Regions from separate parts of the Streptomyces sp. NPDC018000 genome, predicted to be linked through region 1. Evidence: riboswitches for the same ligand, from Rfam matches in the RefSeq annotation. Region 1 holds a riboswitch; each other region holds the start of a gene.
The links. A riboswitch is a leader RNA that binds a small molecule or an ion and turns the genes downstream of it on or off. The one in region 1 is predicted to bind cyclic di-AMP.
Positions count from the first base shown of each region.

Region 2: it holds a riboswitch for cyclic di-AMP, as region 1 does, so the genes downstream of both, ACH4EW_RS14015 (M23 family metallopeptidase) here and ACH4EW_RS24915 (C40 family peptidase) in region 1, are expected to answer to the same signal.
Region 3: it holds a riboswitch for cyclic di-AMP, as region 1 does, so the genes downstream of both, ACH4EW_RS26205 (transglycosylase SLT domain-containing protein) here and ACH4EW_RS24915 (C40 family peptidase) in region 1, are expected to answer to the same signal.
Region 4: it holds a riboswitch for cyclic di-AMP, as region 1 does, so the genes downstream of both, ACH4EW_RS04535 (M23 family metallopeptidase) here and ACH4EW_RS24915 (C40 family peptidase) in region 1, are expected to answer to the same signal.

Region 1 covers NZ_JBIRGM010000014.1:147,656-151,770, forward strand. Annotated here, with positions in the region: gene ACH4EW_RS24905 (ATP-dependent Clp protease proteolytic subunit) at 72-707, shown strand; gene ACH4EW_RS24910 (hypothetical protein) at 715-1,023, shown strand; cyclic di-AMP (ydaO/yuaA leader) riboswitch at 1,422-1,595, shown strand; gene ACH4EW_RS24915 (C40 family peptidase) at 1,599-2,072, shown strand; gene ACH4EW_RS24920 (helix-turn-helix domain-containing protein) at 2,372-3,232, shown strand; gene ACH4EW_RS24925 (DUF397 domain-containing protein) at 3,257-3,463, shown strand; gene ACH4EW_RS24930 (8-amino-7-oxononanoate synthase) at 3,456-4,115, opposite strand, start outside.
Region 2 covers NZ_JBIRGM010000004.1:543,062-547,176, forward strand. Annotated here, with positions in the region: gene ACH4EW_RS14010 (HPr family phosphocarrier protein) at 1-123, shown strand, start outside; gene ACH4EW_RS14015 (M23 family metallopeptidase) at 418-1,194, opposite strand; cyclic di-AMP (ydaO/yuaA leader) riboswitch at 1,207-1,374, opposite strand; gene ACH4EW_RS14020 (M16 family metallopeptidase) at 1,705-3,087, opposite strand; gene ACH4EW_RS14025 (M16 family metallopeptidase) at 3,114-4,115, opposite strand, start outside.
Region 3 covers NZ_JBIRGM010000017.1:60,438-64,552, forward strand. Annotated here, with positions in the region: gene ACH4EW_RS26190 (MIP/aquaporin family protein) at 1-559, opposite strand, end outside; partial or broken gene ACH4EW_RS26195 (transcriptional regulator) at 906-1,067, opposite strand; gene ACH4EW_RS26200 (APC family permease) at 1,174-2,445, opposite strand; cyclic di-AMP (ydaO/yuaA leader) riboswitch at 2,934-3,118, shown strand; gene ACH4EW_RS26205 (transglycosylase SLT domain-containing protein) at 3,123-3,869, shown strand; gene ACH4EW_RS26210 (hypothetical protein) at 4,051-4,115, opposite strand, start outside.
Region 4 covers NZ_JBIRGM010000002.1:18,013-22,127, forward strand. Annotated here, with positions in the region: gene ACH4EW_RS04520 (PrsW family intramembrane metalloprotease) at 1-958, shown strand, start outside; partial or broken gene ACH4EW_RS04525 (aldo/keto reductase) at 965-1,171, opposite strand; partial or broken gene ACH4EW_RS04530 (IS200/IS605 family accessory protein TnpB-related protein) at 1,174-1,476, shown strand; gene ACH4EW_RS04535 (M23 family metallopeptidase) at 1,543-2,745, opposite strand; cyclic di-AMP (ydaO/yuaA leader) riboswitch at 2,757-2,909, opposite strand; gene ACH4EW_RS04540 (PP2C family protein-serine/threonine phosphatase) at 3,226-4,115, opposite strand, start outside.

The DNA of each region.
Region 1 (4,115 bases):
TACGTCCTGTACATTTTCTACAGAAGCTTGTGCACGCGCCCGTGCAGACCCGGAGGAAAGGCATCGCCATGCTGTTACGCCCCACCACCCGTTACGTGCTGCCCGAGTTCACCGAACACACGACCAACGGGACCCGCACCCTCGATCCGTACTCCAAGTTGCTCGCCGAACGGATCGTCTTCCTCGGCACCCCGGTCGACGACACCGCGGCCACCGACCTGATCGCCCAGTTCATGTATCTGGAACACGACGCCCCTGACCGGCCCATCTCGCTCTACATCAACTCCCCCGGTGGCTCGTTCGGAGCCATGTCCGCGATCTACGACACGATGCAGTACCTCACCTGCGAGGTGGAGACCTACTGCCTCGGTCAGGCCGGCTCCTGCGCGTCCGCACTGCTCGCCGCGGGCACTCCCGGACGACGGCACGCACTGCCCGGTGCCAGGGTCGTCGTAAAGCAGCCCGACCTCACCGAGCCGGTTCGGGGTCAGCCGTCCGATCTCGAGATCGAGGCACAGGAAATGGAACGGGTCCGCGAGATGCTCACCACGCTGTTGGCCCGTCACACCGGCCGGAGCGCCGAGCAGATCACCACCTGCATCGAGCGCGACCTCATTCTCGACGCGGCGGGCGCCAAGGCGTACGGCCTGGTGGACCACATCGTGGAGAACCGGATGTCGTCATTCCCGCCGCACAGCGCGAGGTGAACGCCCGATGCAGTCACCGGAGTTGCCGCCGCTCCCCGCACTGACGTGCGCCGAGGGAGAGTTCATCGACTGCTACCTCGAAGCCCTCGACCAACTGGGCCGGATCAACCCGGCCCGCGGCAGCGACACCTACGGCGCACTGCGCGCCGCACAGGCGCTGGTCTCACGGGCGGGCGCGCTACGGGACGCACTGGCGTTGATGCATGAGCGCGGAGAAGCACAGATCCACGCCGCCACCCTGGCGCGGGCGCTGCGTGTACTGGACGGGGAACGGCGGGCGGAACGTGTCACCGTGCCCCCTGCTCGGACGAGTTGATCGGCCAGTTCGCCGACACCCCTGCCGAGTCCGGTCAACTCCCCCTGCCTTCACCTCTGACGGGCTTTGCTCAACTCCCCTGCGCGACACGCCCGGCAGGCAAATCGGAATTCCTCGCTCGTTCGGCGTAGGGGTTCGCCCTCGCGAGGGACATCTCAACTTGCGCTTTCCTATGAGGACAGTGAGCGGAATCTGTCATTCCACCCCTGGTACGAGACCGGTCCGAGCGACCGGCAGAGCGTCCGAATTCATCAGCCTCACCCGAACGGATCAGTCGTGAGAAGCCTCACATATCGCTGCTTTCCCTGAGAAATCGGGCAGCCGGTGAGTCAAGATCCCTGGGACGACAAGCCCCCGCCACCGCGGCGGGGCGGTTCGGGCGGACGCCGAGTCCTGCCGCCGTCCGGATGCCTGGTCGACAGAAGTGGATCGGCAGGAGTGGAGGACCCGAGCACAACGGGCCGACCGGAACACCGGTCGGCCCTCGGGGTGAAGCCGCCCAGGGGCGGCCGGGCAACTTCGCCAGCCCGAACCCGACAGGTCATCCTTCACAGGCGGCTGACGAAGGGTTGCGCATGACTGCGCAGGTTCATGTCCCGTCTCTGCTCGCCCGGGCCGGCACGGCCTCGGTTCTGACACTGGCCGCGGTCGGCGGCACCATGCTCGCCCCTGGCGCCACGAGCCAGGCCCAGGCAGCGACTTTCTCGATGAAAGCGCTCAACATCGCCGCATCGAAGAAGGGATCGCCGTACGGGTGGGGGGCCACCGGCCCCAACCGCTTCGACTGCTCGGGTCTGACGGTCTATTCGTTCAAGAAGGCGGGCAAGAAAATCCCGCGCACGGCCCAGCAGCAGTACAACAAGACTCGCCATATCCCCGCCTCGCACAGGCAACGTGGCGACCTGGTCTTCTTCCATCACGGCCGCAGCATCTACCACGTGGGGATCTACGCCGGCAAGGGCAAGATCTGGCACTCACCGAGGACCGGCGCGGTGGTCCGGCTGGAGAAGATCTGGACGAAGAGCGTCTATTACGGGCGGGTCCGCTGACGCCTGTCCGGACATCACGCCCGTGGCCCCGGCCGTGATCTGTCTTGCCGCCGTCGACAGTGGCAGAGCGACGCTTGCTTCCCGATGGTCTGCCATGGCTAGCCGTCCCTTTCCCCTCGGAACCGACCCACCACCGGTCTCGGTCGCGCTTCGCGCCGGATTGCCACTGGTGCTGCTCTCCGCAACGGCGATCCACCAAGATATGCATATATCTGTCGCTCAATGCGGTGACCCTGCCACGCAAGGCCGTACGCGGGCGTCACACTGTCCGCTCGGCGGAAGAGGGAGGGAGGCCGCAGATGCAGCACGGCCCTGCGGTAAGGCGCCGCAAGCTCGGGGAGGAGCTCCGGAGTCTGCGCCACGCGTCCGGATTGACAAGTCGGGACGCCGCTCGGACGCTCGGCTGGCACCAGTCGAAGGTGAGCCGGATCGAAACCGGTGTCAGTGGGGTGCGACCGGCCGATGTGACCCGGCTGCTGGACGCGTACGGCGTGGACGACACGCAGTTGCGGACGCTTCTTGCAGCGCTGGCGGGTTCGGCGGGCGGTGGCGGTACCGGATGGTGGCATGCCTATCGCGGTCTGATCCCGCCGCAGTACCGCGACTTCATCAGTCTGGAGTCCCAGGCGCGGACCGCGCGGACCTTGGAGACCTCGGTAGTGCCGGGGCTCCTGCAGACGGCCGACTACGCACGCGCGGTGACCCGGGCATCGCTGGACGGGTTACCCGCCCGCCAGCTGGACTCGCTGGTGGAGGTGCGGCTCGCCCGGCAAGGGGTGCTTCGGACCGATCCGCCGCTGCGGCTGAGCGCGGTGCTCGACGAGGCGGTGCTGCGGCGCGAGGTCGGCGGGGGCCGGGTGATGAGAAACCAGCTGCGCCATCTGACTCGCGTGGCTCAACTACCTCACGTGGAGCTTCAGTTGCTGCCATTCTCGGTCGGTTGCCATGCCGGACTCACCGGCCCTTTCGTTATCTTCTCATTTCCGAACACTTCTGATCTGGACGTGGTAGTTCTCGACCATTTGACGAGTAGCCTCTATCTGGAGCGGAAAGAAGACCTTGAGGCGTACAGCTCGGCCTTCCGCACCATGCAGGCGCACGCGCTGTCGCCGCAGCACTCGTTGGACCTCATCGCCGCGATCGACCGCGACGGTCGGTGACCCCGGACTGCCCGAGGGGGGCTCATGTCGGATTGCCTCGCACAGCACGATTTACGGTGGCGGCGCAGCAGCCGCAGCACGGGTATGAACAACTGTGTGGAGACCGCGCCGTTCGGAAACGGACGGCTGGCCGTACGGGACTTCAAGGATGTGTCCAGGCCACCGTTGCGGTTCTCCGCGGCGGCCTGGAAAATTTTCGTCTCCGGCCTGCACCGGGGTTCGGTCAGCTGACGGGAGCGGTCCGTCGCACGATCGCCACGGCGGTGGCGATCTGATGCTGGGTCAGGTCGGCTCGCGCGGTCAGTCGCAGCCGGGAGACACCGTCCGGCACCGACGGCGGCCGGAAGCATCCCACCGCGATTCCCGCGGTGCGGCAGTCGGCCGCCCAGCGCACCGCCGCATCCGCCGAGGGTGCCCGCACCGAGACCACTGCCGCGTCGGGGCGGACGGCGGTCAGACCGGCCTCGGTCAGCCGCTCGTACAGAGCGGTGGCGACCGCGCGGGCTCTGCCGGCGCGTTCCGGCTCGCGATGGAGCAGCCGCAGGCTCCCCAGAGCGGCGCCCGCCGCGGCCGGTGCGAGACCCGTGTCGAAGATGAATGTACGAGCCGTATTGACCAAATGCTCGATGACCCGGGCCGGTCCGAGGACCGCTCCGCCCTGGCTGCCCAGGGACTTGGACAGCGTGAGCGTGGTGACGATTCCCTCGCTGCCCGCAAGACCGGCGGCGGCGAGCGCACCCCGGCCGCCTTCGCCCAGCACGCCGAGGCCATGTGCGTCGTCGACGAGCAGTGCGGCGCCCTCCGCTCGGCAGACGTCGGCCAGTTCGGAAAGCGGCGCGGCATCGCCGTCGACCGAGAAGACCGAGTCGGTGGCCGCCAACGC
Region 2 (4,115 bases), on a different contig from region 1:
CTCGGCGCGCACGGCGGCGACGAGATCGTGCTTGCGTCCGAGGCCGACGACTCCGAAGTCGCCCTGGACCGTCTGGCGAAGCTTGTCGCCGAAGGTCTCGACGAGCTTCCGGAAACCGTCTGAACCATTTCGCGCGAAAGAGCCGCGGCACCCTTTGTCCGGGGCCGCGGCTTTTTCGCTTCGCCAACCCGACGACCGGAGAGAATTCGGACAGCTCAAAACGGCCGACCGGCGCCTGTGCCGCGGCTCCATTGCGATGCGGTCGCCTTTCCGATGCCGGGTGGAAATCCATGAATATCTCTTGGCCACAGGACGGCTCGAGGAGCGGGTACTGCCGGCAGGCGCGGAGGCCGGGCACAGCGAAGGCCCCGGCGTGCTGCCGGGGCCTTCGAAAGGGCGCTGCGGGTGGAGCGTCGGTCAGACGTTGACGCCGTGGGCGCGCAAGTATGCGACGGGGTCCAAGTCGGAGCCGTACGACGGCGCGGTCCGGGCCTCGAAGTGGAGGTGTGGTCCGGTGGAGTTGCCGGTCGAGCCGGAGAGGCCGATCTGCTGGCCCGCCCCGACGCTCTGGCCGACGGAGACACCGATCGAGGAGAGATGGCCGTACTGGGTGTACGTGCCGTCCGCCATCCGCAACACGACGTTGTTGCCGTACGCGCCGCCCCAGCCCGCCTCGACGACCGTACCGGCGCCGACAGCGACGACGGGGCTGCCGGACGCGGCGTGGAAGTCGATGCCCGAGTGGCTGCCGGAGGACCAGAGGGAACCGCTCGACTTGTAGCCGGTGGTGACATACGAACCAGCTACCGGGAGCTGGAAGGAACCCAGGCGTGTGCGCTCGGCAGACCGGGCGGCGCGGGCCTTCTCGGCGCGCGCCTCGGCCTCCTTCTTGGCCTCGGCCTCCTTCTTGGCCTCCGCCTTCTGCCGGGCCTCCGCCTTCGCCTTCGCCGCGGCATCGGCCTGGCGCTTCTGCGCGTCGGCCTGGGCTTCGATCTGGTCGGCGACGGCGCCCTCGATGGCTATGAGCTGGTTCAGGCCGGTGTCGCTGACGGAGGGGTCCGCGGCGAGAGCCGGAGAGGCCATGCCGCCGATGACGCCGGTGGTGGCCAGGGTCGCGGCGCCGGCGATCTTCGCACTCCTGCGCGTCAGTCGACTCGGGGCACGATGCTTCCCGGTGGCACGGGTGAACGCCATGAAGCGGCTGATCCTTTCCTTCCTTCTCGCCTACCGGGTTAGCTGACGGGTTCGGAGCAGGAAGGTCTCCTACGGACGCCCCGGCCCCATCGAGGCTCAGGAATCCGATTCACCCCAGGGACTGCATGGGTCCCCGGCTCCCCAGGCTCGCGCCTGACGGGGACTCGGCGATGGCTGCCCGGTACGTCGCGGATGCGGCATACGAGTGACGGACAGCCCAGCCGACGCTAAGTGGGGTCACTTTCATTCACCAAACGGACAGGCCGTTTTGTAGCGCATCCCACAGGACAGGCAGGCAACCTCTCCACCGGAACGGACAAAAAGGAATACCCCGGCGAGATCTCACTCACAGGGGCATTCCTTTTGTCCCGTTATGCGGAAATGTGGCGGGCCGGTGGACCGGCCGGTGCGGTCGGTGCTCGGTCGAACGCGACAGTCGACCGGTGAACCGGCACACCCGACGGGCCGGCCGGCCGGTCGTCCGGCGTCCGCGGCGGGTGCGTACGACCGTCAGCCTGCGACCACCGACACCTCTCCGATGCCCAGGGCCCGGACCGGCTCCTCGATCTGTGCCGCGTCACCGACGAGGATCGTGACCAGCCGGTCACCCGGGAAGGCGTTGACCACCGCTGCGGTCGCCTCGACCGTGCCGGTCTCCGCGAGCCGGGCGTACAGCTGTGCCTGGTAGTCGTCCGGGAGGTGCTGCTCGACCTGGTCGGCGAGGGTGCCCGCGACCGAGGCCGCCGTCTCGAACTTCAGCGGGGCGACACCCACGAGGTTCTGCACGGCCGTCTCGCGCTCTTCGTCGGTCAGCCCCTCCGCGGCCAGGGTCCGCAGGACCGTCCACAGGTCCTTCAGCGCCGGCCCCGTGGACTCCGTGTCCACCGATCCGCTGATGGCCAGCATCGCGGCACCGGTCGCCCCCGAGGCGGAATCCGGGGCCGACGACCGCAGCACCTGAGCGAAGGCCCGTACGCCGTAGGTGTAGCCCTTCTCCTCTCGCAGCACACGATCCAGCCGGGAGGTGAGCGTGCCGCCCAGGCAGTATGTGCCCAGCACCTGGGCCGGCCATACGCTGTCGTGCCGGTCGGCGCCGATCCGGCCGATCAGCAGCTGCGTCTGCACCGCGCCCGGACGGTCGACGATCACCACTCGGCCGGTGTCGTCGGCGGTGATCGGCGGGGCAGGACGGGGCTCCGCGGTGTCTCCCGACCAGTCGCCGAAGGTGTCGGCGAGCAGGGCGTCCAGGTCGATGCCGGTGAGGTCGCCGACGACCACGGCGGTCGCCGCGGACGGCCGCACGTGCGCGTCGAAGAAGGCACGCACGGCCGCCGAGTCGATCCGCTCCACCGTCTCCTCGGTGCCCTGGCGCGGGCGCGACATCCGCGCTGCAGCCGGGAAGAGCTCCTTGGAGAGCTGCTTGGCGGCGCGCCGGGCCGGGTTGGCCTGCTCGTGCGGGATCTCGTCGAGCCGGTTGCGTACCAGCCGTTCGATCTCGCTGTCCTCGAACGCGGGCGCCCGCAGCGCCTCTGCGACCAGTGCGAGAGCCTTGGCCAGCCGGGAGGCCGGAACCTCCAGGGAGACCCGGACGCCGGGGTGGTCGGCGTGCGCGTCGAGGGTGGCGCCGCAGCGCTCCAGCTCGGCGGCGAACTCCTCGGCGGTGTGCTTGTCGGTTCCCTCGGACAGCGCCCTCGACATGATCGTGGCCACGCCGTCGAGGCCCTCGGGCTCGGCGTCCAGCGGGGCGTCGAGGAAGATCTCGACCGCCACGACCTGCTGGCCGGGGCGGTGGCAGCGCAGCACCGTGAGGCCGTTGGGCAGGGCGCCCCGCTCCGGAGCGGGGAAGGCCCAGGGGCGGGCGACGCCGGGGGCCGGCTGCGGGTGGTACTGCATCGAAACTCCAGTCGCGGCAGCGTCGGTCACTTGTCCGCTCCTTCGTGCGCGTCGGTGTCGTCAGTGTCGTCGGCGCCGGTCTCGGCGGCCGCTGCGTCTGCGGGCTCGGCCGATTCAACCGGCTCGTAGACCAGCACCGCGCGGTTGTCGGGGCGCAACTGGGCCTTGGCGACCGCCTGGACCTCTTCCGCGGTGACATCGAGCACCCGCTGTACGGCGGTCAGAGCGAGCTGCGGATCGCCGAACAGCACGGCGAACCGGCAGAGTTCGTCGGCGCGGCCGGCGACCGTACCGAGCCGGTCCAGCCACTCGCGCTCCAACTGGGCCTGCGCACGCTCCATTTCCTCGGGCGTGGGGCCCTCGGCAGCGAACCGGGCCAGCTCCTCGTCGACCGCGGCCTCGATCTGCGGCACCTCGACGCCGCCGGACGTCTTGACGTCCAGCCAGCCGAGCGAGGGCGCACCGGCCAGCCGCAGCAACCCGAACCCGGCTGCCACGGCCGTACGGTCACGGCGGACCAGGCGGTTGTGCAGCCGAGACGACTCACCGCCGCCGAGCACAGTCAGCGCGAGGTCTGCCGCGTCACACTCACGGGTGCCGTCGTGCGGCAGCCGGTAGGCGGCCATCAGCGCCCGCGCCGGCACCTCCTCGCGCACCTCCTCGCGCAACTGCTCGCCGATGATCTCGGGGAGCGTGCCGTCGCGCGGCGGCTGCTTGCCGTCATGGGACGCGATGGAGCCGAAGTACTTCTCGATCCAGGCGAGGGTCTGCTCCGGGTCGATGTCACCGACGACCGAGAGCACCGCGTTGTTGGGCGCGTAGTACGTACGGAAGAAGGTGCGGGCGTCCTCGAGGGTCGCGGCGTCCAGGTCCGCCATCGAACCGATCGGCGTGTGGTGGTACGGGTGGCCCTCGGGGTAGGCCAGTGCCGTCAGCTTCTCGAACGCCGTGCCGTAGGGGACATTGTCGTAACGCTGGCGGCGCTCGTTCTTGACGACGTCGCGCTGGTTCTCCATGGACTCCTCGTC
Region 3 (4,115 bases), on a different contig from region 1:
ACGGGCCGAGATTGGCGCCCGGTGGCTTATTGAGAAGATCCGTGACCGCGAAGATCAGCAGCACAAGAATGGCGGTTCCGATGACCTGGTCCCGCAGTGCTCCCCATTCGCTGACCGGAAGTGCTGGGTTCCCGTTGGCGGGCAGCGTCGAGAACACGATTTGCGTCTTGAGCGTGTGCCCCGGGTCCGCCCTCGCCAGGGCCTCGGCGTAATTCCATCGCACCACCAGTGCCGCGACGAAGGCTCCCGCGACTTGCGCGAGTGCGTAGGGTGCCACTTTCCGCCAGGGGAAATCCTTGAAAGCGGCGAGCGCAAGAGTCACGGCGGGATTGAGGTGCGCACCGCTCAGCCTGCCCGCCACATAGACTCCCAGAGTGACTCCGAGGCCCCATGCCCAAGCGATGCTGTCGTGATTGCCGAGGCCCCCTGCCGGGTCGGTGAGTGCTCCGCCGGCTACAACCTGGGCCACCACACCACAGCCGAAGAGAATGAGAACCAACGTGCCGAGGAACTCCGCCGAGAGTTCCTCGGCGATTCCCGACATCTTGAGCCGCTCCATAGGATCTCGCTTCCTGTCGAGTCACGACCGTTGGCGGCCTGAGAGCTGTCCCGTAATCCCTGGTGTGCGCCACGGATTACGGGACAGCCCTTGGATCCACGTATGAGCGTAGACGCAGAGAATTGGATCCGCATTTGGTGGCGGAACCCCTGCCGACGGCGCCGGGCTCACGTGGTGAAGGGGCGGGAAATCGTGCGTACGGCCGGGGCCGATTCAGTCCACGTCGACGTTGTCGAAGAGCTCAAGCATTCTGCTGAGCACCCGTACGCAGGCCCTCATGTCGGCGTCCGTCACGTTCCCGTCCACCTGACGCAGGGCGGGGTGATCGTAGCGGCCGCCTCCGGCTTCAGTGGACGGGGGCGGCCGCCACCGCGCCGCCGGCTTCCTCCGTGGGGGTGTCGTGCAGTCCGAGGCGCAGGTGCTCGACGTGGAAGAGGGCCTGGTCGAGAAGTTCGGCGACGTGGTTGTCGTACAGCGCGCAGATCACCGAGCGGCCCCGGCGCTCACCGTACGCGTCGGCCTCAACGGCCTGCACCTGCTGCGCGACGCCGCCTGGACACGAGCCCGGAGTGCCGAGTGAGCCGCTGAAAGCCCATGTTTCCGGCAAGAAGGCACTACGGCGTGTTTCGGCCGAGAACCCTGCGTACGCCATAGGCCACAGCCCCGGCCGCGATCACCACCGTGCCGGAGATGACCGAAGCCGACGGCAGGGCGAAGGCGAGGAGCAGACAGCCCGCGAGGCCGGCGACGGGCACGATGCGGGGCGCGCGGCCTTCGTCCGGGGTGAGGGTCCAGGCGGCGGCGTTGGCGATGGCGTAGTAGGCGAGGACACCGAAGGAGGAGAACCCGATCGCCCCTCGGACGTCGGTCGTGGCGGCAAGGACCGCGACCACTGCGCCGACGGCGACCTCCGCACGGTGAGGAACCTCGAAGCGCGGGTGCACCGCGGCCAGGACATGCGGCAGGTGGCGGTCGCGGGCCATGGCCAGGGTGGTGCGTGAGACACCGAGGATGAGCGCGAGCAGGGAGCCGAGCGCGGCGACGGCCGCACCTCCCTGCACCACCGGCGCGAGGCCGGGGACGCCCGCCGCGCGTGCGGCCTCGGCCAGCGGGGCCGTGGCATGGGCGAGGCGGTCGGGGCCCAGGACGGCCAGCACCGTGACGGCGACGGCCGCGTAGACGAGCAGCGTGATGCCCAGCGCGAGCGCGATCGCTCGGGGGATGGTGCGCTGCGGGTCGCGTACCTCTTCGCCGAGGGTGGCGATCCGCGCGTACCCGGCGAACGCGAAGAACAGCAGACCGGCCGCCTGCAGCACTCCGCCGGCAGTGGCGTCCGCGCCGATGGTCAGACGCCCTGCATCGGCAGTGCCGCCGGTGAGACAGGCGGTGATCACGGCTGCGAGGACCGCCAGGACGAATGCGACGATCACTCGGGTCAGCCAGGCGGACTTGTGCAGACCGGTGTAGTTGAGCGCGGTCAGCGCCACCACCGCCGCGACAGCCACCGTGTGCGTCTGGCCGGGCCACACATAGGAGCCCACGGTCAACGCCATGGCCGCGCAGGAAGCAGTCTTGCCGACGACGAATCCCCAGCCTGCGAGATAGCCCCAGAAGTCGCCCAGGCGTTCACGGCCGTACACATAGGTGCCACCCGACTGCGGGTAGCGACCTGCCAGCCGGGCTGAGGACGTCGCGTTGCAGTACGCGACCACCGCAGCCAGCCCCAGGCCGAGCAGCAGCCCCGACCCGGCGGCCGCGGCGGCAGGCGCCGGTGCGACGAAGATGCCGGCACCCAGCATTGAACCCAGGCCGATGACCACGGCGTCGAACACGCTCAGACGGCGCTTCAACTCGCCCGCTCCCGCCGACGCCGTCGACGTGTTCATCGCTCTCTCCCAGCTGGGCGCCCCGCACCGGCAGGTCCCCGCAGTCCGTACGTGTACAGAGTTTCGGGGGCACGGTAGCCGAGCAAGGTGTCCGGACGATGCGGGCTGTGAAGGCTCGGGGGCGACCGGCTGCTGCTGCTCATGGCGCTGGGCCGGCTTCACACGAGGCACCCGGATCGCCATGCAAATGTCCAAGTATGGGCGATTTGCTTAGAAATAGCCTCTTGGTTAATAAAAAGACATTTGAAGAGAATTGCAACCTTTGCTTGTTGACCGAATTGCCCCTTTTTGGAAATCTCGTGGTGTGAGTCACGTTCGCAGCTCAAGATGCCGCAGCGTTCAGCGCGGTTCCCTTCTGTGCAAGGAATTTTGACTTCGCGGTGTGAGGTGGATTACTGCCGATTCCGCGATTCGATCTTGCAAATGAAATGTGATCCAAAATGGGGGCTTGTTCCTTTCGGTGTTTCTCGCCTACGGTCACCGTCAATCCGGACGGAACGCCGAATCCTGCCGCCGTCCGGCAATCCGACCACTCACGTCCGGCAGGAGCGGGGGACCCAGGTAAGTTGCCGGTCCGGTATCCGGAACGGCTCGGGGTGAAGCCGCATTGCGTGCGGCCGGACATCTCCAGTCCGAACCCGACAGCTCACCTCGTAGGCGACGGAGAGGAATTCGCCATGTCCGCAATCGGTAACTACCGTCGTCGTAAGTCCACTTCGCTGACCCGCGGTCTCGTAGCCGCGACCACGGGCGGAGCCGCTCTCGTGCTTCCGCTGATCGGTGCCGGCTTCGCCTCGGCCGCGCCGGCGCAGTCCGTCACCGCCGAAAAGGCCGCGTCGACCGTCGCCGCCGTCGGGGAAGAGTCCGCACAGAAGGACGCGCCCGTCATCTATTCCGTGATCGCGGGCGACACCCTTTCCAAGATCGCGCAGGGGAATTCCCTCAGCGGCGGCTGGCAGAAGCTGTACGAGGACAATCGAGAGATCGTCGGTGAAAACCCCGCACTGCTTCTCCCGGGCATGAAGCTGACAATCGGCGCCCAGGCCGATTCCGAGACTTCCGCAACTGCCACCGCCGCACCGGCCGCGCCGCCCGCGACGTACACGAACGATCTGGACGGCTGGATCAAGGAGTCGCTGGCTGTCATGGCCCAGCACGGCATCCCCGGCAGCTATGAGGGAATCCACCGCAACATCCTGCGCGAATCCTCTGGCAACCCCCTGGCCATCAACAACTGGGACTCGAACGCCGCCGCCGGAACGCCCTCCAAGGGCCTCCTCCAGATCATCGACCCGACGTTCCGTGCCTACCATGTGCCCGGTACGTCGACGGACAGCTACGACCCGGTCGCCAACATCACCGCTGCGTGCAACTACGCCGCCGACAAGTACGGCTCCATCGACAACGTGTTCGGGGCCTACTGAGTCGCAGCAGCGCCGACGGCGGTTCAGGGCCGACGGGTGGCGAGGGGCCGGACAAGCCCCTCGGAAAGGACCACACCCGCCGGTCAGGGACCGCCTTTCGGCTGCTCACCCGGCGTGGAGACCGGAGAAGGCCCGCACGGGGACGACCGGCGTCATGACCCCGTGGCCTGCGACGTAACGCTCACTCCTGGGCGTTCTCGGCCGGCCGCTCCGGCTTCTGCGGCGGAGGCCTCGGAACCGTGGCCG
Region 4 (4,115 bases), on a different contig from region 1:
CGGCTTCACCGCGAGCGGCTTCGCCTTCACCGAGAACATCCTCTATCTGGGCACCGCCTTCGGTGAGGACCAGCAGATAGGCACCTCGGGCATCGCCTCGGTGACTGCCGCGACGTTCTTCGTGAGGGCGGTGATGTCGCCGTTCGCGCATCCGCTCTTCACGGTGCTGACCGGAATAGGTTTCGGGCTGGCCGCGGTCACTCCGAAGCACCGCCGGATCCGCCGCATCGCACTGCCTTTGCTGGGTCTCGTCCTCGCCATGGGCATGCACGCCCTGTGGAACGGGTCGGCGTCATTCGGCCCGTACGGCTTCTATGCCGTGTACGGGGTGTTCATGGTCCCGGTCTTCGGCCTGGTGACCTGGCTGGCGATCTGGTCGCGCCAGCGGGAGCTGCGTATGCTCTCCGCCGAGCTTCCGGCCTATGCTGCGGCCGGCTGGCTGACCCCCGCCGAACCGCTCGCCCTCTCCTCGATGCGGGCCCGCGGCATGGCACGCGAAGCGGCACGCCAACGACACGCCGCCGCAGCCTGGGGAGGCCCGTACGGACCGGGGTACGCGCCGGCGTTCGGGCCGGGCCATGTGTCGCCCGGGCGCAGGCCCTCGGCCCGGGTCAGTGCTCATGCCAAAGCACAGGCCGAGGCCCACGGCAGGGCTGCCGCCCGCGCCGTCGCCGAATACGAATCGTTCGCGACGTCACTGGCCTCGCTGCGCCTACAGGCCCGCCGCGGGACGGCGGGCCCGGACTTCCCCGAACGCGAGCTGGAGCTGCTGCACCACCTCTGGCAACGCAGGGAAGTGGCCGCTCCCGCCCTGACGTACGCGGCGCAGGCCATGGGCCTCCTGCGCCCCCACCCCCTGTCGACGCCCCCGTACGCGTACCCGTTCCCGCAGCCCGCGCAGTACGGCGGCTACGGCCACAACCCCTGTCTCAACTCGCACCGGCCGCCGCCGCAGTAGCCCTCGTCAGGCGGATGCCTCGGTGAGATCGGCCAGTTCCTGCTCGGTCAGCGAGAGGCCGGCGACGGCCACCAGCGCGGGCAGCTGCTCGACCGTACGGGCCGAGGCGATCGGCGCGGCGACGGTCGGCCGGGACGCGAGCCACGCAAGCGCGACGGTCGCGATCTCCGCGTCGTGCTCCTGGGCGACCCTGTCGAGCGCCGCCAGGGCCTTACCGCACCATGTCCCGTCACGATGCCGCCGGCATCGCGATCGGACGCCGCGCCCTCGGACACCCCATCAGGCGTCGGACGGCACCGCCCCCACACGACCGGAGTGATCGTGCGGGGCATCGGACCGCCCAGGCCCCACCAGGCACTCGGGGGCGTGAGGGAACCCGCCCACCCGCAACGGATCACGCCCCTGGAGGCGTGCCGCCGAACGGGACGCGAAAGCGGGAACCCAGCGCATCCAACACCGTTCGGGATGCGCCCAGAACGCAGCAGTGGGTCCAGGACCCACTCACGCGCACTGGTTAGGAACAGTGAGCGTCAGGACTGCAAGAACCGGCTCGGATCAAGCGGGCCGAAAGGCGGGCCGGCGGATCAGGGGTTGAGGCCCTTGGCGCGCAGCCAGGCCATCGGGTCGATGCCCGTACCGTCGGGGGTGTGGACCTCCAGGTGGAGGTGCGGGCCCGTGACATTGCCGGTCGCGCCGACCCGGCCGATGGTGTCACCGGTGGCGACCTTCTGGCCGACGCTGACGCCGATCGAGGACTGGTGGGAGAACGACACCTCCGTACCGTCCTCGAGCTCCAGCACCGTGTGGTAGCCGTACGAACCGGACCAGCCCGCCGACTTGATGGTGCCGCCGTGTACGGCCTTGATCGGGGTGCCGGTCGGCGCCGCGAAGTCGAGGCCGGTGTGGTGTCCGGAGGACCACATCGAGCCGGCCTGGCCGAAGGTCGAGGTGATCGTGTACGACGAGGTCGGGATGGCGTAGCTGGCGGCGAGCTTGGCAAGCCGCAGCGCCTCGGCCTTCGCCTTGGCCTTCTCCTCCGCCTTCTTCTTCTCGGCGGCGGCCTTGGCCTCGGCCGCATCCTGCTGCTTCTTGGCCTCGGCGGCGGCCTTCTCCGCGGCCGCCTTCTCCTGGGCCGCCCTGGCGTCGGCGTCGGCGGCGGCCTGCTGCTGCTCGGCCTGCTGGAGGATGCGGGCGCGGAGTGCCTCGCCCGCATCCGTCGCGCCCTGTTCGGCCTCGGCGGTAGTGAGGCCGGCAGTGGTGAGCGGGGCAGCAGCGGCGGCCTCGGCCTTGTCGTCCTCGGACTCACCGGAGAGCAGCGAGCCCACACCGGGAAGGGACTTGGCGTCGGGGAGGTTGTCCGAGATGGAGTCGGGAAGGGAGATGGAGACCGGCGGCTTGCTCTGCGCGCTGGCCATGCCGCCCGCGCCGACTGCCGCGATGACGCCCACCCCGAGCACCGTGGAGCTACGGGCAAGTCCGTTGCGCTGCTTGGCGATGCGGTGCTTGCCGCGTACGGGGCGGACGGACTCCTCGGTGGGGTTCCACTCGCCCCAGCTCCTGTCGGGCTCACCGTTGCCGTCGGAACCGAATTGGCTGCCGAACTCACCGGTGAAGTCGCCGCCCGGCTCGGTGCGGTAATCGGTGCCGTAATCGGTGCCGAACGCCGTCCTCGTCGCGGTGGTTCCGTGGTCGGAGCCGAAACCGGATCCGACGTCAGCACCGACGTCGGAACTGAACTCGGGGCTGAACCGAGAGGGGGCCTCGGGGGCAGGCTTGTTGGACGCCACGGGGGCGCACTCCTTTCCTTCCTTCTCGCCTACCGGGTTAGCTGACGGGTTCGGAGCAGGAAGGTCTCCTACGGGCGCCTCTGCCTCTCACGAGACACAGGTGTCCGATTCACCCCATGTAGATGGTTCCCCGGTTCCCTTGCGGAATTCGGCGCTCGCGCACGGTGCCGCCACTGACGACGGCTGGGACGACCGCGCTGCGTTATCGAACGTTAATAGACGCAGGGGCCTGATTCCAAGCTGTTCCCACTGATCGTTCAGGTCTTTGGCCTGGACTTTACCGGCACAACCGGGTGGAATCGGGCGAGTTGATTGCCTCTCAGTCACTACCCAGTTTCTGACGTTGCGTCAATTGTTATGCGGAGCGACGCCTTTCGATTACGTACGGTGGCGTCCTCCGCCCAAGGCCTCGTCCCAGGCCGCGCGAAGCACCCGACCCGCGCGAGTCAGCGGGCCCGCGCGATGCACCCGACCCACCCGTCACGCCTCTTCCAGGCCCACAATCCTCACGATCCTGCGCCGGTCCGGCTGCCCCTCCGCGGGACGTACGACCGCGAGCAGCGCCATGTCGTCGGTCGTCTCGCCGCCCGTGTGCAGCCGTACATCATCGGTCAGCCCGGACAGCAGTTCCTCCGGCCCCGGAAAGATCCGACCGCGCAGCCGGGCCGCCGGATCGTAGAAGACCCCATCGGCGTTCCGCGCCTCGGAGAGACCGTCGGTGTAGAGGAGCAGGGTCGCCCCCGCCGGCAGATCCCATTCGTCCGCCCGGTCGGGCCACACCCCCAGGTCCATCCCGAGCGGCAGTGCGGGCACCGAGGGCCTCAGCACCTCCAGCGTCCCGTCCGCGTACAGCAGGAGCGGCTCGGGGTGACCGCGGTTGACGATCCGCACCCGGGGCACCCCGGGCGGGATCTCGGCCAGCACAGCGGTGGTGAAACCCTCCACCGCGTCCAGCCCACCCCGCGCCCACTCCCGCGCCAGCGCCCGCTCCAGCCGCTGCGCCACGCCCTCCAGTGAACGCTCCTGCTCGGCCGCCTCCCGGAAGGCCCCGATAAGCACCGCCACCGACTCCACGGCGCCGAGTCCCTTTCCCCGTACGTCCCCGACCACCAGCCGCACACCCTGCGGGGTGTCCGACACGGCGAACAGATCGCCCCCGACGTACTCGTCCGCCTGCGCCGCCTCGTACCGCGCCGCCACATGCAGCCCGCCGATCCGGTCGGACGGCTTCGGCAGCACCGCCCGCATGGCGGTCTCCGCGATGACCCGCGCGGAGGCCACCTCCTCAATTCCGCGCCGTACGACCGTGTTGATCACGACCGCGAGGACCGAGACGGTGGCCAGGGTGAGCAACTCGATCAACGGCACGA